Regions from separate parts of the Streptomyces sp. NBC_01352 genome, predicted to be linked through region 3. Evidence: riboswitches for the same ligand, from Rfam matches in the RefSeq annotation. Region 3 holds a riboswitch; each other region holds the start of a gene.
The links. Region 3 has a riboswitch for cyclic di-AMP ahead of OG252_RS15200 (M23 family metallopeptidase). Riboswitches for the same ligand answer to the same signal wherever they lie in the genome.
Positions count from the first base shown of each region.

Region 1: another riboswitch for cyclic di-AMP. It lies ahead of OG252_RS27150 (M23 family metallopeptidase); the one in region 3 lies ahead of OG252_RS15200 (M23 family metallopeptidase).
Region 2: another riboswitch for cyclic di-AMP. It lies ahead of OG252_RS21070 (C40 family peptidase); the one in region 3 lies ahead of OG252_RS15200 (M23 family metallopeptidase).
Region 4: another riboswitch for cyclic di-AMP. It lies ahead of OG252_RS22210 (transglycosylase SLT domain-containing protein); the one in region 3 lies ahead of OG252_RS15200 (M23 family metallopeptidase).

Region 1 is NZ_CP108354.1:5,818,802-5,824,070, reverse strand. Features, by position in the region: gene OG252_RS27155 (aldo/keto reductase) at 1-468, opposite strand, end outside; gene OG252_RS27150 (M23 family metallopeptidase) at 600-1,646, opposite strand; cyclic di-AMP (ydaO/yuaA leader) riboswitch at 1,658-1,814, opposite strand; gene OG252_RS27145 (PP2C family protein-serine/threonine phosphatase) at 2,052-3,149, opposite strand; tRNA gene OG252_RS27140 (tRNA-Met) at 3,299-3,372, opposite strand; gene OG252_RS27135 (dihydrofolate reductase family protein) at 3,642-4,772, opposite strand; gene OG252_RS27130 (MarR family winged helix-turn-helix transcriptional regulator) at 4,866-5,269, shown strand, end outside.
Region 2 is NZ_CP108354.1:4,563,117-4,568,385, reverse strand. Features, by position in the region: gene OG252_RS21080 (hypothetical protein) at 23-376, shown strand; gene OG252_RS21075 (hypothetical protein) at 513-1,130, shown strand; gene OG252_RS21070 (C40 family peptidase) at 1,165-2,343, opposite strand; cyclic di-AMP (ydaO/yuaA leader) riboswitch at 2,352-2,521, opposite strand; gene OG252_RS21065 (ScyD/ScyE family protein) at 2,786-3,877, shown strand; gene pcrA (DNA helicase PcrA) at 3,994-5,269, shown strand, end outside.
Region 3 is NZ_CP108354.1:3,241,917-3,247,185, forward strand. Features, by position in the region: gene OG252_RS15195 (GntR family transcriptional regulator) at 76-771, opposite strand; gene OG252_RS15200 (M23 family metallopeptidase) at 1,006-1,773, opposite strand; cyclic di-AMP (ydaO/yuaA leader) riboswitch at 1,787-1,953, opposite strand; gene OG252_RS15205 (M16 family metallopeptidase) at 2,169-3,557, opposite strand; gene OG252_RS15210 (M16 family metallopeptidase) at 3,554-4,948, opposite strand.
Region 4 is NZ_CP108354.1:4,804,859-4,810,127, reverse strand. Features, by position in the region: gene OG252_RS22220 (LacI family DNA-binding transcriptional regulator) at 1-751, shown strand, start outside; gene OG252_RS22215 (HAD family hydrolase) at 855-1,667, shown strand; gene OG252_RS22210 (transglycosylase SLT domain-containing protein) at 1,674-2,423, opposite strand; cyclic di-AMP (ydaO/yuaA leader) riboswitch at 2,429-2,597, opposite strand; gene OG252_RS22205 (CocE/NonD family hydrolase) at 2,873-4,867, opposite strand; gene OG252_RS22200 (polyprenyl synthetase family protein) at 5,245-5,269, shown strand, end outside.

The DNA of each region.
Region 1 (5,269 bases), 2.6 Mb from region 3:
CGCGCCGATGTACCGCACCTTGCCCGCCTTCACGAGCTCGTCGAGCGCGCCGATGATCTCCTCCACCGGCACATCCGGCTTGTCGAAGTGCGTGTAGTAGAGGTCGATGTAGTCGGTGCCGAGGCGCCGAAGGGAGGCGTCGGCGGCGGCCTTGATGTTGGCGGCGGTCAGGCCCTGGTACTCGGGGTGCTGGCTCACCTTGGTCGCGATCACCACGTCCGCGCGGTTGCCGCGCGCCTTGGCCCACTTGCCGACGACGGTCTCGGACTCGCCGCCCCGGTGGCCCTCGACCCACGCCGAGTAGGAGTCGGCGGTGTCGATGAAGTTGCCGCCCGCGGCGGTGTACGCGTCGAGGACGGCGAAGGAGGCCGCCTCGTCGGCGGTCCAGCCGAAGACGTTGCCTCCGAGGGACAGCGGGAAGACCTCGAGGTCCGAGGAACCGAGCTTGCGAAGCGAAGGTGAAGTCATACCTCACCTCAACGACCGCCCAGGATCCCCCGATTCCATGGTCACACGCAAAAACCCCGTAAATCCCTGACCGGCAGCCCTGACGTCGGGGGGATGCCGTCAGGACCGCCGGGACTCGGGTAACACGACGGTCAGGGGTTGAGGCCCTTGCTCCGCAGCCACGCCATCGGGTCGATCCCGGAGCCGGAACCGTCGGTGTGGACCTCGAGGTGCAGATGCGCCCCGGTCACGTTCCCCGTCGCACCCACGCGCCCGATCACGTCACCGGTGTTGACCTTCTGGCCGACGCTGACGCTGATCGAGGACTGGTGGGCGTACCAGATCTCGGTGCCGTCATCGAGGGTGAGCACGGTCTTGTAGCCGTACGACCCGTCCCAGCCGGCCTGCGTGATCGTCCCGGTGTGGACGGCCTTGATCAGCGTGCCCGTGGGCGCGGCGAAGTCGAGGCCGGTGTGGTAGCCGGAGGACCAAAGGGAGCCGGCCTGGCCGAAGGTGGAGGTGACGGTGTACGAGGAGGTCGGCAGCGCGAACTGCTTGGCCAGCTCGGCGAGGCGCGCGGCCTCGGCCTTCTGCGCGGCCTCCTCCTCCGCCTTCTTCTTCGCGGCGGCGGCCTTGGCCTCGGCCTCCTGCTCCGCCTTGGCGGCCGCGTCGGCGGCGGCCTTCTCGGCCTCGGCGACGGCTTCAGCCGCGGCCTTGCTCTCGACCTGGTCCTGCTGCTGCTCGGCCTGGGCCATGATCCGGGCGCGCAGCACCTCGCCGGCGTCGGCCGTGCTCTCCTCGGTGTCCGCGGCGGCCACGCTGACGGTGCTGAGCGCGGTGGTGGAGTCCTCGGCGGCGTCCGAGTCGTCGGAGATGAGGGAGCCCACGTTGGGCAGGTCGGGCATGGAGATCGACACCGGCGGCTTGCCGGTCTGCGCGCTGGCCATGCCGCCCGCGCCGACAGCGGCTATGACGCCGACGCCGAGGACGGTGGAGCTGCGGGCGAGTCCGCCGCGCGCGAGTCCGCCGCGCTGCTTGGCGACGCGATGCCGGCCACGTACGGGTGGGAGGGACTCCTCGGTGGGATTCCACTCCGTCCAGGGGCCCTCGTCGGTGCTGTAGGTGCCGTAGCCGAAGGTCTCGGTGTCGCGCTGGCTCGGCACGAACGGGGCTTCTGGGGCAGGCCGGTTGGACGCCACGTGGGCGTGCTCCTTTCCTTCCTTCTCGCCTACCGGGTTAGCTGACGGGTTCGGAGCAGGAAGGTCTCCTACGCGCGTATACCGGCCGTGACTTCACGGCGGTTTCCGCGCGATTCACCCCAATTGGTGGTTCCCCGGTTCCCTTGCGGGATTCGGCGCGTGCGCACGGAGCCGACTCTTGTGACGGCTGGGACGACCGCGCTGCGTTATCGAACGTTAATAGACGCGGGGCCCTGATTCCAAGCTGTTCCTCTTGATCATTAACCTTTCCGCGCAGGACTTACGACCCATGACCGGCGAAAAACGGGCGAGTTGGCCAAGCCTCAGCAACCCCACAAGTGCTGACGGTGCGTCAGTTGTTATGCGGAGGGCTCTCATCCGATCACCCCTCGTAACAACGGACCCTCAGGGCCGTCGTACGGCGAGCAGCGCCATGTCGTCCGTCATGCCGCCTCCGGTGTGCCGGCGCACCTCCTCGGCGAGGGTGCGCAGAAGCTCACCGGGGGCACGGAAGGTGCGCCCCGCGAGCCGCGCCTCGGGGTCGTAGAACTCCCCGCGGGCGTTCCGCGCCTCGGACAGCCCGTCGGTGTGCAGCAGCAGCGTGGCCCCGGCCGGGAAACCGGTCTCGTCGGCGCGGTCGGGCCAGGTGCCGAGGTCTCCCATGCCGAGCGGCAGCGCGGCCTCCCGCGCGAGCAGGCAGCGCACGGTGCCGTCGACGTGCAGCAGGAGCGGTGGCGGATGCCCCCGGTTGACGATCCGCACCACGCCGCGCCCGTACGGAAGCTCGGCCAGCACGGCCGTCGTGAACCCCTCGAAGGCCTCGATCCCGCCCCGCCGCGTGGCCTCGCGCGCCAGCGCCCGCTCCAGCCGCTGCGCGACCGCCTCCAGCGTCGCCTCCTGCTCGGCGGCCTCCCGGAAGGCCCCGATCACGATGGAGACCGCCGCCACCGCCCCCATCCCCTTGCCCCGCACATCACCTACGACGAGCCGGACGCCGTACGGACTGTCCTGCACCGCATACAGATCACCCCCGATGAAGGCGTCCGCCTGGGCCGCCTCGTAGCGGGCCGCGATGTCGAACCCGCCGATCCGTCCGGCGGGCTCGGGCAGCACCGCGCGCTGGGTGGCCTCGGCGATCCCGCGCGCGGAGGCGAGGCGCCCCTCGCCCCGGCGTACGACACGGTTGATGACGGCGGCCAGCACGGCGACCGTGGCCACGGTGACCACCTCGGTGACCGTGTCGGCGTCCGCGGCGAGTCCGTACCGGGCATGGACCGCGTACGTGGCGATCAGGGCCACGCCCCCTGTCACGACGGTGCCGCTCAGCGAGTAGACCGGCGCGGCCACGAGCGGGGCGGCGGTGAAGAAGGGGATCGCGGTGAAGGCGTGCGGGGTGAGGAGGTCGTAGAAGACTCCCCCGACGATCAGCAGGACGGGGAGTACCTGGAGAACGACCCGCAGGCTGGAGATGCGGCGCCCCTCCTCCGCGTCACCAGGCCGCACCACTCGTCTCCCCCACGTACGTCCGGTCCCGTCACCACTGCACCCAGGTTTCCCGGACCGGTGGCGGGGGGCGACCGGTGAGGGCCGACCGGCGTACACATACACCGAGGGCCGGAACCCATTTCTGGATTCCGGCCCTCGGCCTTCAGTAGCGGGGACAGGATTTGAACCTGCGACCTCTGGGTTATGAGCCCAGCGAGCTACCGAGCTGCTCCACCCCGCGTCGTTGTGTCTTCAGTGTACGCCATCCGCGGGACGGAAGTCGCATCGACGCCGGCTGCCCGGATTGTCCGCACTCGCGCACGGCGGCAAGGGGACGTGTCGGGGGGTGTCCGCCCGCAGCGGTTGGCGCGTCAACACCGGCACCTCGATGAGGAACCGATTCCGCGCCGTTCCGAGGACGGACACCCCCCGACACGTCCCCGACCCCCACACAACACAAGGCGCTACGCGCACCCCCACCCCACCCGCACAGGCCGCCGCAGGCACTCGTCAACCCAGCAGATGCCGATTAGGCGCCTTCGCCACCGCCTCGTACTCCGGGAGCACGACGACCGTCGCACCCTCCGCCACCAGCACCCCGCTCCCGTCCGCCCCCGCGACGAACGTGTCCGGCTCGCGCCACGCCGTCACCACCCGCCGCACCCCCGCGTCCAGGATCAGCCGCGCGCACGGCGCCGGCCGGGACGCGCGGCGGGCGCACGGTTCCAGGCTGCTGTACACCGTCGCGGAGGCCAGCCGGGGGTCACCCGGCGTGATCTTCGCGAGGGCCGCCTCCTCCGCGTGGACGACCGGGTCGTCGCCCTCCCGTGAGTGGCCGCGCGCCAGCTCCGTACCGTCGGCCGCCACCACCACCGCCCCCACGCTGAACGCCGTGTCCGAGGGCGGACACAGGGCCGCCAGTTCGCAGGCGAGGGCGAGCCAGTGGTGGTCGGCGGCGGAGGCGTGCGGCCCGCTGCCCGGTGCCGTCGGCTCATAGCGCATCAGGACGACGTCCCCGACCGGCTGGGTGGAGACCAGCCGGAGGCGTCCGCCCTGGTAGGGGCCGGGGCCGAACAGGCGGGGCGCGTCCGGGTCGCCCACGAACAGCGGGGCCAGCACCAGCTGGAGTTCGTCGGCGAGCCCCTGCCGCAGCAGCTGGGTGTGGATCTGTCCGCCGCCCTCGACCATGAGGCGCCGGACCCCACGGACGTCGTGCAGGTGCTCCAGCAACCGCCGCCAGTCGAGTTCGGCACCGAGGGGCACCACGTCCGCCGCCAGTCCCACCGCACGAGCCCGGGCCGCGCCCTTCTCCGTCGTATAGACGATCTTCTCGCCGCCCGTGTGCCAGAAGTTCGCGGCCGGGTCCAGGTCCCCCGACCCGCTGACCGTGACCTTCAGCGGATACTCCGGCTTGCCCGCGGCCACCCGGGCCGCCCGCCGCTCCGCCGAGTTGACCAGCAGCCGCGGATTGTCGGCACGGATCGTCCCGGCGCCCACCAGGATCGCGTCGACGGACGCCCGCACCTCGTCGACCCGGTCGAAGTCGGCCGGGCCGGAGAGCAGCAGGCGGTCGGGGCCGGTGTCGTCCAGGTAGCCGTCGAGGGAGACGGCGGCGGAGAGGAGGACGTACGGGTGGGGCATCGGCGCGGTCCCTCTCGAAGGCGGCGGCACGGCGGGCGTGGTTCATGTCACGGCGGGCTTGGTTCAAGTTTGAAGCAAACCTACACTGGGGGCATGACGACTCGCTGGCTCACCCCGAAGGAGCAGCGCGCCTGGCGCGCGTACATCGCCGCGACGCAACTCCTGGAGGACGCGATCGACCGGCAGCTCCAGCAGGAGGCCGGCATGCCGCACCTCTACTACACCATCCTGGCCTACCTCTCCGAGGTGCCCGAGCACCGGCTGCGCATGACCGATCTCGCCGAGAAGCTGAAGATCACCCGCAGCCGGCTGACGTACGCCGTGACGCGCCTGGAGAAGGACGGGCTGCTGCGGCGCGAGGACTGCCGCTGGGACAAGCGCGGCACCGTCGCGGTCCTGACGGACGAGGGCATGACGACCCTGGAGCAGACCGCGCCCGGCCACGTCGAGACGGTCCGCGCCTCCCTCTTCGACCGGCTCACCGACGAACAGGTGGA
Region 2 (5,269 bases), 1.3 Mb from region 3:
GGTCTGATTAGGCTCCGGCCTCATGGACGTACTCATCCATCTCTTCGTCGGCCTGCACATCATCGGCATCGCCTCGCTGCTCGGCGGCTTCCTCACCCAGATGAAGGCGATGGGCCAGGGCACCGCCCGCTTCGTCCCGGCGATGCTGCACGGCGCGCTGACGATGCTGGTCACCGGCGTCGTCCTGGTCGGCCTCAACCAGGCCGACGACCAGTCCGTCAACAACATCAAGATCGGCGTGAAGCTGGCCCTGCTGATCGTGATCCTCGGGCTCGTCTACGTCCAGCGGGACGAGGAGACGGTGGACAAGCGGCTGTTCGGGCTGGTCGGCGCGCTGACCACGGCGAACATCTTCATCGCGGTGCTGTGGACCTGAGGAACCGGACGCCGGTCCGGGCCGAGGTCGCGCATCCTCGGCCTCTCCAAAGACCTTCGCGGCAAAGACCTTCGCGGCGACGGTCTGAGTAGTTCCGCTCATGACAACCCGCGCTCCGAGCGGGGAAACTCTGCCCATGCCCTTCAGACGATCAGCCGCCATGGCCGCCGCCGCAGCTTCCCTCATGGTGATCACCATGACCGCGTGCGGCAGCCAGAAGGGCGGGGCGGCCGATGAGGCCGGCTCCGCGCAGTCGGGCAGCCCGACGCCCTCCTACCCGCCCCCGCCGACGTGCGCGCAGCCGGCCGGGACACCCACCGCGCTGCCTTCCTCACCCGTTCCGAGCACGTCGAGCCCGGACGGAGGCCTGCCGGACGGGCCCGCCGACGCGCCCCCCAACTACGCCGACAACCACGCCTACCGCATGCAGGCGTCCCTGAGCGCGGAGCAGCAGGCCAGTGGGCAGGCGTCGGCCGAGCTCATCCTCACGGAGCTGGCGAAGGTCCGGAAGGAAGGCGGCTCCGGGGAGTTCGGCCGCTTCAGCGACCAGCGCGTGGAGGCGGCACTGCGGCGTGTCGGCTGCGGCGAGGAGCATGGCGTCTCCGTCGGGAACGGGTACTACGCCGTCTACACGGGCGTCGTGTGCGTGTCCGGGCGGGTGACGAAGGACGAGCTGACCGGCGAGGTGCACGGCGTCTACGCCGAGCCCCAGCCGGGAGCGGGGCCCTGTGTCGAGAACCAGGGAGGTCACTGACCAGGGCCCGCGCCCGCGGCCGGGCGGCGTCCGGTCAGGCCGGCCGCACCACGCTGTGGATCGACGACTCGCCGTCGTAGAAAATGGACTCCTCGCGGACGTACGCGCCCGGCTTCGGGGCGTGGATCATCATGCCGTTGCCGATGTAGAGGCCGACGTGGCTGATGTCGTCGTAGAAGAAGACCAGGTCACCGGGCTGGGCGGCGGAGACGGAGACCGTGGTGCCGGCCTTGACCTGGTCGTAGGTGACGCGCGGGATGTCGACGCCGGCGGCCTTCCAGGCGGCCTGGGTGAGGCCGGAGCAGTCGTAGGACTCGGGGCCGGTGGCGCCCCAGACGTACGGCTTGCCGATCTGGGCGCGGGCGAAGGCGAGCGCCTTCTCGGCCTTGGTGGCGTACGAGGCGTCCGTGGCGGTGGACGAGTCGGTGGTGGTGGAGGAGGAAGAGCTCGACGAGCCGCTGTCCGTCTCCTGCTGAGCCGCCGCCTCCTCCCGGGCCTTCTGCTCCGCCGCCTGCTGCCGCGCCAGCTCGGCCGCCTTGGCCGCGGCCTCCTGCTGCTTCTTCCGCTCGATCGCCGCGAGCCGGGCCTTCTCCTCGGCGGTCAGTTGCGACAGCAGCGCGCGGGCGTCGGCGAGCTTCGTCTGCACCGTCGCCTTGGCGGTCTTGAGCTCGCCCTGTGACTTGGTGAGCGTCTGAAGGCTCTCGGTGGCCTCCTGGCGCTTCTTCATCGTCTCGGACTGCTCGGTGACGTAGTCGTCGACCGCGCCCTTCTGGCGGTTGGTCAGCCGGCCCATCAGCTGGGTCTGGTCGAAGTAGTCCTGCGGGGAGTCCGCGAGCAGGAAGGTCGCCGTGTCGGGGGCGGAGGCGCCGGTCCGGTACTGGGCGGCGGCGAAGGTGCCGAGTTCCTCCCGCGCCTCGTTGAGGCTCTGGGTGCGCTGGGCGACGTCGTCGAGGAGGGTGTCGACGCGCTTGCGCTGCTTCGCGGTCTTCTCCTGGGCCGCGTTGTACTTGTCGGTCGCCGACTCCGCCTGCCGGTACAGGTCGTCGACCTTCTTCTCGACCTCTTCGAGGCTCGGTTTGTCGTCGGCCGACGGGGCGGCGTTGGCCGTCTGGGACAGCAGGGCCACGGAGGTGAGGGCGGCCGTGGCAAGGGCCGGGGTCCGTATGCCTGCTACGCGCGTGCCCGAAGGGCGCGACTTGCGGTGCGACGCCAAGGGAGGCGACTCCTTCCACGTTCCGCCTACCGAGTTAGCTGTCGGGTTCGGGCGGGTGGTTAGGAAGGTTTGCCCTACGGCCCTTCCCTGGAAGGGAGTTCGGGCCGATTCACCCCAAGGTCGGTGGGTCCCCGGCTCCGGGCGCGCGGCGGCGCGTCGGACTCGGCGGAGGCCGTGCGGCCCGGCGACGTTCGCCGGTGGGTGTCGTACGGCCTGTCCGGCACCGTAGCCAACTGGTGTGGCCCCTGTGAAGGTTGATGTTCGATATGCCCGATACATTTTCGTGACCTTGGGTCAGGACATGGCTCACCGTGGTCGATCCGGAGTGATCTGCCACGACTTGTGCGTATTTTCGCCGGAGTGATGACGTCCGCCCCCTTCGGGGCGCTAGCTTCCACCCAGCCGCGGTCCGGTGCCGTGGCTGGGGAAGAGGGGCACGGCCATGACGAAACGCAGGACACTCGTCGCCACGGGACTCGCGACAGGAGTCGCACTCGCCGCCACCGCGGGCGTCGCGCCCGCCAGCGCGGGCCAGGGAGGTCAGGCGGGCGGCAAACCGGTCGTCCGGGTGATCGCGACCGGCCTCGACAACCCGCGCCAGCTCTCCTACGACCACGGTCGGCTGTACGTCGCCGAGGCCGGCCGGGGCGGCAAGAAGTGCATCGGGGAGGGGCCCGAGGGCGAGACGTGCGTCGGACTCACCTCCGCGCTCACCAAGGTCTACTGGGACGGGGGCGCGTGGAAGCACCACAGGGTGGTGAAGGGGCTGCCCTCGGGCGCCGCCCCGGACGGCGGCTTCGCGACCGGCCTCGACGGTGTCTCCGCCCTGCACGGCAAGGTCTGGGGCGTCGAGACGTACGCCCCGCCGGAGGCCGGAGTCCCGACGGCCCCGCCCTGGAACACCCTCGGCAAGCTGCTGGACCTCGGGCACGGCAAGGCGAGGATCGCCGCGGACATCTCGGCCGTCGAGTTCCGGCACAACCCGCACAAGGCGTCGCTGGAGTCCAACCCGTACGCCGTCCTCGCCCTCCCCGACGGCCGCAAGATCGTCGCGGACGCGGCCGGAAACGACCTGGTCGTCGTCTCGCCCGGCGGCAGGGCCCGCCCCTTCACGGTCTTCCCGGACCACGACGGCAACGAGTCCGTCCCCACCTCCCTCGCCCTCGGCCCCGACGGCACGCTCTACGTCGGCGAGCTGAACGGCGAGGCCGCCAAGCCCACCGCGCGGGTGTGGAAGGTCGACCCCCGGACCGGCAAGATCCTCGGCTGGAAGTCCGGCTTCGGCTCCATCGGAGGCATCGCCTTCAACGACAAGGGCGACCTGTACGTCAGCCAGCTCTTCGCCGGCCGGGTGACGAAGGTCTCGCACGGCAAACGTACGAGCGTGAAGGTGCCGTTCCCGGCGGGCGTGGCCGTCGACCCGTACGACGGCAAGGTCTACGTCTCGGCCTGGTCGATCGCGGACCGGGACGGCACGATGCTGGAGGGCAGGAAGACACCGGGCGGCCAGCTCTGGAAGATCCTCGGCTTCTGAGCCCTGCGGGAGCCTTCCGGAGTCCTTGCGGAGTTCTTCCGGAGAACCCTTCGAACGGGGCGAAGTTCTTGGGGTGGCGGCGGGCTGTCAGTGGGGCGTCCTAGACTCGGAGAGCGATGAGCAGCCTCTTTGATGACAGCTTCCTGGCGAACCTCCAGGGCCCCCGGGCCCACGAGGAAGAACCCCCGCCGCCCGACGACGATCACGCACCGGAGCCCGTTCCGGACGATCTGTTCGGCGGGAAGTTCGACGTGCCGCCGGACCGGGACGCGTACTACCGCGACGGCGCCCCGCGCCCGGCGGTGGACCCGGCCGCGCTCCTGGACGGGCTGAACGAGAACCAGCGCGCCGCGGTCGTGCACCACGGCACCCCGCTGCTCATCGTGGCCGGCGCCGGCTCCGGCAAGACCCGCGTGCTCACCCACCGCATCGCCCACCTGCTCGGCGAGCGGCACGTGCATCCGGGCCAGATCCTCGCGATCACCTTCACCAACAAGGCCGCGGGCGAGATGAAGGAGCGCGTCGAGCACCTCGTCGGCCCGCGCGCGAACGCGATGTGGGTGATGACCTTCCACAGCGCGTGCGTGCGCATCCTGCGGCGCGAGAGCAAGAAGCTCGGCTTCACCTCGTCCTTCTCGATCTACGACGCCGCCGACTCCAAGCGCCTGATGGCCCTGGTCTGTCGCGACCTGGACCTCGACCCCAAGCGCTTCCCGCCGAAGTCCTTCAGCGCGAAGATCAGCAACCTGAAGAACGAGCTGATCGACGAGGAGGACTTCGCCGCCCAGGCCACCGACGGCTTCGAGAAGACGCTCGCCCAGGCCTACGCCATGTACCAGTCACGACTGCGCGAGGCGAACGCCCTCGACTTCGACGACCTGATCATGACGACGGTCAACCTGCTGCGCGCGTTCCCGGACGTCGCCGAGCACTACCGCCGCCGCTTCCGGCACGTCCTCGTCGACGAGTACCAGGACACCAACCACGCCCAGTACGCCCTGGTCCGGGAACTCGTCGGCACCTCCGAGCACCCGGTGGACGTCCCGCCCAGCGAGGACGACCTCCAGCCCGCCGAACTGTGCGTGGTGGGCGACGCCGACCAGTCGATCTACGCCTTCCGCGGCGCGACCATCCGCAACATCCTCCAGTTCGAGGAGGACTACCCGGACGCGACGACGATCCTCCTGGAGCAGAACTACCGCTCCACCCAGACGATCCTCACCGTCGCCAACGCCGTCATCGAGCGCAACGAGTCCCGCCGTCCCAAGAACCTGTGGACCAACGCGGGCGCGGGCGCGCGCATCACCGGCTATGTCGCCGACACCGAGCACGACGAGGCACAGTTCGTCGCCGACGAGATAGACCGCCTCACCGACGCGGGCGACGCGAAGG
Region 3 (5,269 bases):
CCTTCGTATTTCCCGCTCACGGGCAGCAGAAATAATCCCCCACGAATTATCCCCTCTTTGTATACGGTGCCTGTGTTAATGCCGCAGACCCGTCATGTTTACGGGAGGTTGCGAGTTCCTCACACGATCCGTCCGCTCCCCGCCGCCGGTGAATCGCAGCCGGTGCGCCGCCGTCGCGCGCTCCGTGTGCAGCGCCGTGAGCGCCCGCGCGCGTTCGCTGTCGCCGCGCGCCACCGCGTCCACGATCGCGCCGTGCTCCGCCCACGACTCCACCGGGTTGGCCGGCGCCTCCACCGTGTACATCCAGGCGATCTTGTGGCGCAGCTGGGTCAGCATCGAGGTCATCGCGGCACTGCCGGAGGCCTGCGCGAGCGTCTCGTGGAACCAGCCCCCCAGGGAGCGCAGGTCTTCGCTGTTGCCCCGCCTGGCCCGCTCCTGGCCCAGCCGGACCAGGCCGCGCAGCACCTTGAGATGGGCCTCGGTGCGCCGCTGGGCGGCCCGGGAGGCGCCGAGCGGCTCCAGGAGCATGCGCATCTCCAGCAGGTCGGCACCCTCCTGCTCGGTGGGTTCCGCGACGCACGCACCGGCGTGCCGCCGGGTCACGACGAAGCCCTCCGCCTCCAGCGTGCGCAGGGCCTCGCGGACGGGGACGCGCGAGACGCCGTAGCGGCGCGCGAGCAGTTCCTCGGTGAGCCGGCTGCCGCGCTCGTAGACACCCGCGACGATGTCGTCCCGGATCGCCGTGCATACCGAGTGCGCCGGAATACGCATGACCGACCTCCGCTTTAATCCCCGTGAAACGTCGACGATTGACGTGTGTTCAGTGACTCTATTGCAATCAGCGGGAATTTCCGATGGCGGACCGGAATCCATGGATATTTTTTGGACAGACGGCCGTCTGAAACGCCGAAAGCCCCGGCTCGGGGAGCCGGGGCTTCGGGACGGGAGCCGTCTGTCGTCAGACGGTGCCGGAACGCGCGCGTGGGACGTTCGCGGGCGCGAGCGTCAGACGTTCACACCGTGCGAGCGGAGGTAGGCGACGGGGTTGATGTCCGAGCCGTACTCCGCGGTCGTGCGGGCCTCGAAGTGCAGGTGCGCCCCGGTGACGTTGCCCGTGGCGCCGGAGCGGCCTATCTGCTCCCCCGGGGTGACCGTCTGGCCGACGGAGACACCGATGGACGACAGGTGGCCGTACTGGGTGTACGTGCCGTCGTTCATCTTGATCACGATGTTGTTGCCGTACGACCCGCCCCAGCCGGCCTCGACGACCGTGCCGGAGCCGACCGCCTGGACGGAGGTGCCGCTGGCGGCGTGGAAGTCGACGCCGGTGTGGCTGCCGGAGGACCACACGGCGCCGCCGGTCTTGTAGCCGGTCGAGACGTACGAGCCGGAGATCGGTGCGACGTAGGAGTTGAGGAGCTTGCGCTCGGCCTCGCGGGCGGCGCGCTCCTTGATCTCGCGCGCCTCCTTGGCCTGGGCGGCCGCCTTCTTGCGCGCGGCCTCCTCGGCGGCCTTCCGCTGGGCCTCGGCCTCCTCGGCGGCCTGCTTCTGGGCGGCGGCCTGGGCGTCTATCTGGTCGGCGATCGAGTCGCCGGTGGAGATGACGGGGATGAAACCGGTCTGCTCGACTGCGGATTCGGCGGCAAGCGCCGGGGCGGCCAGGGTGCCGACGACACCGGTGGTGGTGAGGGCCGCGACACCCGCCGCACGGGCGGTGGTGCGCTTCATCCGGCTGGGACGACGATGCTTCCCGGTGGCGCAGGTGAACGCCATGTAGTGGCTGATCCTTTCCTTCCTTCTCGCCTACCGGGTTAGCTGACGGGTTCGGAGCAGGAAGGTCTCCTACGGGCCCCCTCGCGATGCGCGCGGGCGTCCGATTCACCCCAGGGACTTGTGGTGTGGGTCCCCGGCTCCCCTGGCTCGCGCCATGTGGGGACTCGGCGATGGCTGCCCGGTGCCGCGGATGCGGCGCGGTGCCTGACGGACAGCCCGCATGACGCTAAACGCGCCAAGTTTCAAACCCCAAACGGATCACGGCTTTTGTAGCGCATGCCACAGGGCAGACAGGCAACCTCTCCCTCAATTCGGACATAGGGGGGCCCTGGTGACTCTTGGGTCACCAGGGCCCCTGGACGCGCGTTGGCCCGCTTCGCCACGCGCGCGTGCGCCTACTCCGCCGAAACGACGGTGACTTCGCCGATCCCGAGAGCCTCCACGGGCTCCTTGATCTGCGCCGCGTCCCCGACGAGGACGGTCACCAGACGGTCGACCGGGAAGGCGCTCACGACCGCCGCGGTGGCCTCGACGGTGCCCGTCGCCGCGAGTTGCTGATAGAGCGTCGCCTGGAAGTCGTCCGGCAGGTGCTGCTCGACCTGGTCGGCCAGCGTGCTCGCCACGGCCGCCGCCGTCTCGTACTTCAGCGGCGCCACTCCGACGAGGTTCTGCACGGCGACGTCACGCTCGGCGTCGGTGAGCCCTCCGGAGGCGAGGGTGCGCAGCACCGTCCACAGGTCGTCCAGGGCGGGGCCGGTGTTCGGGGTGTCGACGGAGCCGCTGATCGCCAGCATCGCGGCACCCGTGCCGTCCGGAGCGGAGCGCATGACCTGACCGAACGCCCGCACACCGTAGGTGTAGCCCTTCTCCTCGCGCAGGACGCGGTCCAGGCGGGAGGTGAGGGTGCCGCCCAGGCAGTAGGTGCCGAGCACCTGGGCGGGCCACACGCGATCGTGCCGGTCGGGACCGATACGGCCGATCAGCAGCTGCGTCTGGACGGCGCCGGGGCGGTCCACGATGACGACCCGGCCGGTGTCGTCGGCGGTCACCGGCGGCACGGGACGGAGCTCGGCCGAGGAGCCCGTCCAGGAGCCGAGCGTGTCACCGAGCAGCGCGTCGAGGTCGATGCCGGTGAGGTCGCCGACGACCACGGCGGTGGCGGTGGCGGGGCGGACGTGCTTCTCGTAGAAGCCGCGCACGGCCGCGGAGTCGATCTTCTCGACCGTCTCCTCGGTGCCCTGGCGCGGGCGCGACATGCGCGAGGTGGCCGGGAACAGCTCCTTGGAGAGCTCCTTGGCGGCACGCCGGGACGGGTTGGCCAGCTCGTGCGGGATCTCGTCCAGGCGGTTGCGGACCAGACGTTCGATCTCGCTGTCCGCGAACGCGGGCGCCCTGAGGGCATCGGCGAGCAGGCCGAGCGCCTTGGCCAGGCGGGAGACGGGGACCTCGAGGGAGAGCCGGACGCCGGGGTGGTCGGCGTGCGAGTCGAGGGTGGCGCCGCAGCGCTCCAGCTCGGCGGCGAACTCCTCGGCGGAGTGCTTGTCGGTGCCCTCGGAGAAGGCCCGCGCCATGATCGTGGCGACGCCGTCCAGACCGGCCGGTTCGGCCTCCAGGGGCGCGTCCAGGAGCACCTCCACGGCGACGACCTGCTGGCCGGGGCGGTGGCAGCGCAGGACCGTCAGGCCGTTGTCGAGCGTGCCGCGCTCGGGCGCCGGGAAGGCCCAGGGCCTGGCCTCGCCGGCCTGGGGCTGGGGGTGGAATTCCATCGTGGCGAGCTCGGTCACCGGGCCGCCTCCTCGTTCTTGTCGCCGGCTTCGACCGTGGCCTCGGCCTCGGGGTCTTCAGGGGGATCCGCGTCCTCGGCAGGTTCTCCGGAGATCGGCTCGTAGACGAGCACCGCGCGGTTGTCGGGGCGCAGGCGGGCCTTGGCGATCTGCTGTACCTCCTCGGCCGTCACGTCGAGGACGCGCTGTACGGCGGTCAGGGCGAGCTGCGGGTCGCCGAACAGGACGGCGTACCGGCACAGTTCGTCGGCTCGGCCCGCGACCGTGCCGAGCCGGTCCAGCCACTCGCGCTCCAACTGGGCCTGGGCGCGCTCCATCTCCTCGGCCGTGGGGCCCTCCTGGGCGAACCGGGCGAGCTCCTCGTCGATGGCGGCCTCGATGACCGGCACCTCGACGTCGCCGGAGGTCTTCACGTCCAGCCAGCCCAGGGAGGGCGCCCCGGCCAGCCGCAGCAGACCGAAGCCGGCCGCCACCGCCGTACGGTCACGCCGTACGAGCCGGTTGTAGAGCCGGGACGACTCGCCGCCGCCGAGGACGGTGAGCGCCAGGTCGACCGCGTCGCACGCGCGCGTGCCGTCCTCCGGGAGCCGGTAGGCGGCCATCAACGCGCGCGCGGGGACCTCTTCCTCGACGATCTCGCGCAGCTGCTCACCGATGATCTCGGGCAGCGACCCGTCGCGGGGCGCGGGCTTGCCGTCGTGCGACGCGATGGATCCGAAGTACTTCTCGATCCAGGCGAGCGTCTGCTCCGGGTCGATGTCGCCGACGACCGACAGGACGGCGTTGCCCGGCGCGTAGTACGTGCGGAAGAACGCGCGCGCGTCCTCCAGGGTGGCCGCGTCCAGGTCGGCCATCGAGCCGATCGGGGTGTGGTGGTAGGGGTGGCCCTCCGGGTAGGCGAGGGCGGTGAGCTTCTCGAAGGCGGTGCCGTACGGGACGTTGTCGTAGCGCTGCCGGCGCTCGTTCTTGACGACGTCCCGCTGGTTCTCCATCGACTCGTCGTCGAGGGCGGCCAGCAGCGAGCCCATGCGGTCGGCCTCCAGCCAGAGGGCGAGTTCCAGCTGGTGGGTGGGCATGGTCTCGAAGTAGTTGGTGCGCTCGAAGCTGGTGGTTCCGTTGAGCGAGCCGCCGGCGCCCTGGACCAGCTCGAAGTGGCCGTTGCCCTTGACCTGGCCGGATCCCTGGAACATAAGGTGCTCGAAGAGGTGAGCCAGGCCGGTACGCCCCTTGACTTCGTGGCGCGAGCCGACGTCGTACCAGAGGCACACCGCCGCGACGGGGGTCAGATGGTCCTCGGAGAGCACCACGCGCAGGCCATTGGCCAGGCGGTGCTCGGTCGCTGTCAGTCCGCCGGAGCCTGCCTGGGCTGTGGCCGTGTGACCCATGGGCATGTACGTCCCTTCGATCGCGGTCGCGGTCGCTGAAAACCGCGGTTTTCCTGCCGGTCCTGCCACTGTATGCAGCGTGCGGGCGGTCGGCGAAGTTCCCGGACGACGTACGCCGTCAGCGAGATCGCGTAGCCTGCGGGCAACCGCGGTCAGGCGCCCGCCCGCATTCCGGGCCGGGCAGCCGACAGAGGGCCCTGGCCCGCACTGTCAGTGCCGCGGTCCACAATGGTCCGCGTCAGATCCCGTTCACGCTTCAGCACGAGTGAGCCGAAGGGACGCGGCGGTGTCGAGAGGTCGAGCGCGCTGAGGCCCGAAGGGCTGAGC
Region 4 (5,269 bases), 1.6 Mb from region 3:
GCGGGGTTGCACCGAGCGCCTCGCCCAGCACGACATCCCGCTGCTGCTCATGCTGGCGGCGAGCGACGACGACCGGCGCCGGCTGACCCGGTACATCACCTCGGGCCACGTCGACGGCGTGCTGCTGGTCTCCAGCCACAGCGGAGACCCGGTCGCCGCCGAACTGCGCGACGCCGGCATCCCGTTGGTGGCCTGCGGCAAGCCGCTCGGTCTGGGCTCCAAGGTCAGCTATGTGGCGGCCGCCGACCGCGACGGCGCCCAGGAGATGGTCCGCCACCTCCTCGCCGGCGGCCGCCGCCGCATCGGCATGATCACCGGCCCGCTGGACACCCCGGGCGGTACCGACCGCCTGGCCGGCTACCGCGACGTGCTCGCCGAGGCGGAACTGCCCTACGACCCGGCGCTGGTGGTGGAGGGCGACTACCGCCGCACCGGCGGCGAGCAGGCCGCCCGTCGGCTGCTGGCGCAGGCGCCCGACATCGACGCGGTGTTCGTCGCCTCCGACCTCATGGCCGCCGGAGTCGTCAACGCCCTGCACCAGTCCGGCCGTTCGGTCCCCGATGACATCGCTGTCGGCGGCTTCGACGACTCGGCCGCGGCCACCGCCGTCACCCCGGCCCTCACCACCATGCGCCAGCCCTACGACCGCATCAGCGCCGAGATGGTCCGCATGCTGCTCGCGCAGATCGCGGGGGAGGACACAGCGGGAGTGATCCTGCCCACGGAACTGGTGGTACGGGACTCCGCGTGAGGGCGCCAACTGCCCTAACCGGAGCGCGTGTCAACGCATGTGAAGGCTGTAGCCGTCCGGTTCGCGTCGAGTCGATGCGGCGTTCCATCCGTATTCTCTGATCATGGCCGCACCCACCGCATATTCACTCATCGCCACCGACCTGGACGGAACGCTGCTCCGAGGCGACGACACGCTGTCCGACCGGTCGCTCGCCGCGCTCGCGCGGGTGGCGGCGGCCGGGGCCCGGCATCTGGTGGTGACCGGCCGCCCGGCGCCCAGAGTGCGGCCGCTCCTCGACGACCTGGGCAGCAAGGGGCTCGCGGTGTGCGGGCAGGGCGCGCAGGTGTACGACGCCGGCGCGGACCGTCTGCTGTGGTCGGTCACCCTGGACCGGGAGCTGGCCGAGACCGCGCTCGGCAAGATCGAGGCCGAGATCGGCCAGTTGTACGCGGCCGTCGACCAGGACGGCGTCGACGGGCTGACCCTCATCGAGCCCGGCTATCTGATGCCGCACCCGACCCTGCCCGCCGTCCGGGTCGGGCGGCGCGACGACCTGTGGAGCGCGCCCATCAGCAAGGTGCTGCTGCGCCATCCCGACCTGTCCGACGACGAGTTGGCGGCCACGGCGCGTTCGGTGGTGGGTTCCCTCGCCACGGTCACCATGTCGGGCCCCGGGACCGTCGAACTCCAGCCATGCGGCATCACCAAGGCGACGGGCCTCGCCCTGGCCGCCGACCATCTCGGGCTCGGCCCCGAACACACCATCGCCTTCGGGGACATGCCCAACGACATCCCCATGTTCGACTGGGCCGGCCACGGCGTCGCCATGGCCAACGCCCACCCCGAACTCAAGTGCGTGGCCGACGAGATCACCTTGTCCAACGAGGACGACGGCATCGCCGTCGTCCTCGAAAGACTGTTTCCTCAGCGGTAGTCGGGCTCAGTACGCCCCGAAGACGTTGTCGATCGAGCCGTACCGCGCGGCCGCGTAGTTGCAGGCGGCGGTGATGTTCGCGACCGGGTCGTACGGGTCCCACGACGTGCCCTCGACGTGGTACGCCTGGAAGGTCGGGTCGATGGTCTGGAGCAGGCCCTTGGAGGGGGTGCCCGCGGCGGCGTTGGAGTCCCAGTTGTTGATGGCCTGGGGGTTGCCGGACGACTCGCGGATGATGTTGCGGTAGATCCCGTCGTACGAGCCGGGGATGCCCTTCTGCGCCATGATGTCCATCGCCTCGCGGATCCAGCCGTCGAGGTTGTCCGCGTACGTCTTGGCGGAGGCCTGGGTGGCCTTGGCGACGGACTGGGCGGACTTCTTGGCGGACGTCGAGGCCTTGTCGGCCGTCGTGCCGGACTTCTTCGCCGTCTTGACCGTCAGCTCGACGTCCGGGTGGATCAGCCGGGGGTTGTCGCCGACGGCCTTGCGGTTGTCCTTGTACAGCTGGCGCCAGCCGCCGGGAGTGTCGTACTTGTCCGCGATGCCGTAGAGCGAGTCGCCCTTGACCGTGGTGTACGTGACGGACTTGACCTGTGCCGCGGCCGGCGCGGCGGCGGGGGCCTTGGCCGGCTGCGCGGCGCTCGCGGTGGTCGCGCCCAGGAGCGGGAGGGCGAGGGCGGCGACGCCTGTTCCGGCGGTGACGACGCCTCGGGTGAGCGGGTTGGTGCGGGTACGACGGTGCTTGCCTGCGGGCATGGCGCTGTTCCTCTCCGGCGCCTACGAGGTGAGCTGTCGGGTTCGGGCGGGAGCTGCCCGGCCGTACCGCCGTGAGGCGGCGCGACTTAACCCCTAGCCGTTCCGGCGTGATGTCCGGTGCGGCGCTTACCTGGGTCCCCCGCTCCTGCCGTGCGGTGTTGGTCGATGAGTGTTCTGTGGGCGGCGGCAGGATTAGGCGTCCGCCCGACAGGCCCGGAACGTATGCGAGAGCACATGGCCGAAACAAGTGGCTGATTCACACTTCAGGGCTATGACCTTGGTCTGAGGCATTTGGGGTGCTTGATCCTTTGCGGTTGCCAAGTCTCAACTGGCGCGAAAGGCAAGGCGAAACGCGGGCGTGCGGAGGTGTGGCCGCAGCCGGCCGCAAGTGACCCAACTCACGGGCGAGAACAAGGGTGGCCAAAACGGGCAATGAGCCCAACTCGTGGTCAACCGGCCGTCCGTGGAATCCGCTTCTCCCACGTCCGGTGGAAGACGACCTCGTCGCCGTCCGTGCAAATCACCTCGTTTGAGGTGGAAAAGTCCGTTCCGTCACAGCTGATCTCCGACCGTGTGCGGACCGTCGCCCGCCAGGCGAGCTCCGGCCGGTGCAGCTCGACCGTCCAGTCCGAGCGGGCCCGGGCCGACAGGGGGTCCGACTCGTTGATCGTGTACGTCTCCAGCGCGTCCTCGGTGAACTCCAGACCGTCGGGATACACGCGGGTGCCGCCGTAGCGCGGGTCGACCTCCAGTCGCCACTCACCCTTGGCCACATCGCGGACGACCAGCCGCTCGGGGCGCGGTTCGTCGAGCGTGACGGGGACGTTGACGCCGAGCGGCTCGGACTGCTCCGGTTCCTCGAACGCGATGCCGGAGGCGGACTCCCTTGTGCGCACCGGGAGTTCGAGGAAGCTGCCCTCCGGGTCCAGGGTGAAGCCGGCCGCCGAGTCGGGCTGCGGCCAGATCCACGGCCAGTACGCGGAGGAGACGGCCAGCCGGACGAGATGACCGGCCGGGAAGGCGTGCCCGATGCCGTTCAGCTCGAACTCCACGTCCTCGGTGACGCCCGGCTCCCACGGCACCGCCCGGTCCCGCCCCTGCCGCGCCGACAGGTTCAGTACGCCGCGGGTGACCAGCGTCGAGGCGCCGTCCGGGGCGACGTCGCACACCCGGGCGATCACCTGGCCGCGCGGCACCTCACAGGTCAGCCTGAGCCGCACCCTCGGCCGCCCCAACACCCAGGTCTCCTCGTCGGCTTGGAACTCGAAGCACACCGACCGCGCGTCCTCCTCCCGCTGGTCGGGCGGCAGGTCGGCGTCGTTCCCCAGGGGGAGGAAGCGGCCGGCGTCGACACCCGTGTGCTGCGGGGAGCGGACCAGGAGAGGGGTGCCCTCGAGGGCGTGCGAGACCATCGAGACGTTGGGGGAGGGCCAGGCGGGCTCGCCGACCCAGCGGCCGGGCAGGGTGTCGTAGACCGTGGCCGGGGGGTGGGAGTCGCTGACGTAGGCACGGAGCAGCGGCTCGCGCATCGCGCCCGATTCGACCCCTTTCAGCCAGTGGTCCCACCAGCGCAGGGTCTCCTGGAGGAAGCCGATCGCCGGGCCGGGCGGCAGACCGCGGTCGGGGTACTGGTGGGACCAGGGGCCGATCAGGCCGCGGACGCGGTCGGCGGGCAGGTGCTCGACGAGGTGGAGGACGGTGTCGCGGTACGGGTCGTGCCAGCCGCCGACCGCGAGGACGGCGGCGTCGATAGCGCCGTAGTCCTCGCGGACGCTGCCGTGCTGCCAGTAGCGGTCGCGGGTCTGGTGGTCGAGCCAGGTGTGGATGAGGGGGGCGACCTCCTCCAGGCGCTTGAGCCACATGTCCCGCCAGGCCTCGCCGACGTACCGCGGATCCGGCGGGCGGGAGACGAGGGCCAGCAGGGTGGCCGCCCAGGCGTGCATGTCCACCGCGAGGACGGAACCTCCCAGGTAGTGCACGTCGTTGTCATAGCGGTCGTCGGTGGAGCAGACGGTGACGACCGCCTTGAGCGGCTCGGGTGCGAGGGCCGCGATCCGGAGGGAGTCGAAGCCGCCCCAGGAGATGCCGAACATGCCGACCTTGCCGTCGCACCAGGGCTGGGCCGCGAGCCATCGGACGACCGCGACGCCGTCCGCCAGCTCGGTGGCCGAGTACGCGTCGCCCGGCATGCCCTGACTGTTGCCGTGTCCGCGTACGTCCACTCGTACGGAGGCGTACCCGTGGCCCGCGTACCAGGGATGGCGTTGCCAGTCGCGGGGTGCGGTCCAGTCGGTCAGGCGGTAGGGCAGGTATTCGAGGATCGCGGGTACTGGTTCGTCCGTGAGGGGGCGCCACACGCGCGCGTAGAGGAGCGTCCCGTCCGGGAGCGGGATGCGGAGGTCCTCGTGGGTCGTCTCGTAGGGGAAGGACGTACGGATGTGCATGAGCGTGACCCCGTGAGTTCAGTGGACCGGGTGCGTGGTGTCCGGGGCGAGGGCGGATTCGGCCGCGTGTGTGCGTCCGGTCGGGTGACGGCCGCCCGTCACGCACAGGACCGGGCCGAACTCCGGAGGCGGCCGGCTTCCGGGCTCGGTATCGACGGTGGTTCGCGACACGCTCCACCACTTCCATGTAAATCGGCAGATATCCATTCTTTTCAAGTGATCAAAAACATACCCGTCGTGATCCGATACCGCCCGGGCTGCACGGGCGGGCGCTAGCGGTGATCGAAACGTGACCGGATACGCTGACTTGAGTGATGGCAGCGACCTATCGACAAACCGTGTAATCGCCAGTAGACACAGCAGACAGGAGATCCCTCGTGACCGTCGTCGGGCCGTTCGGGC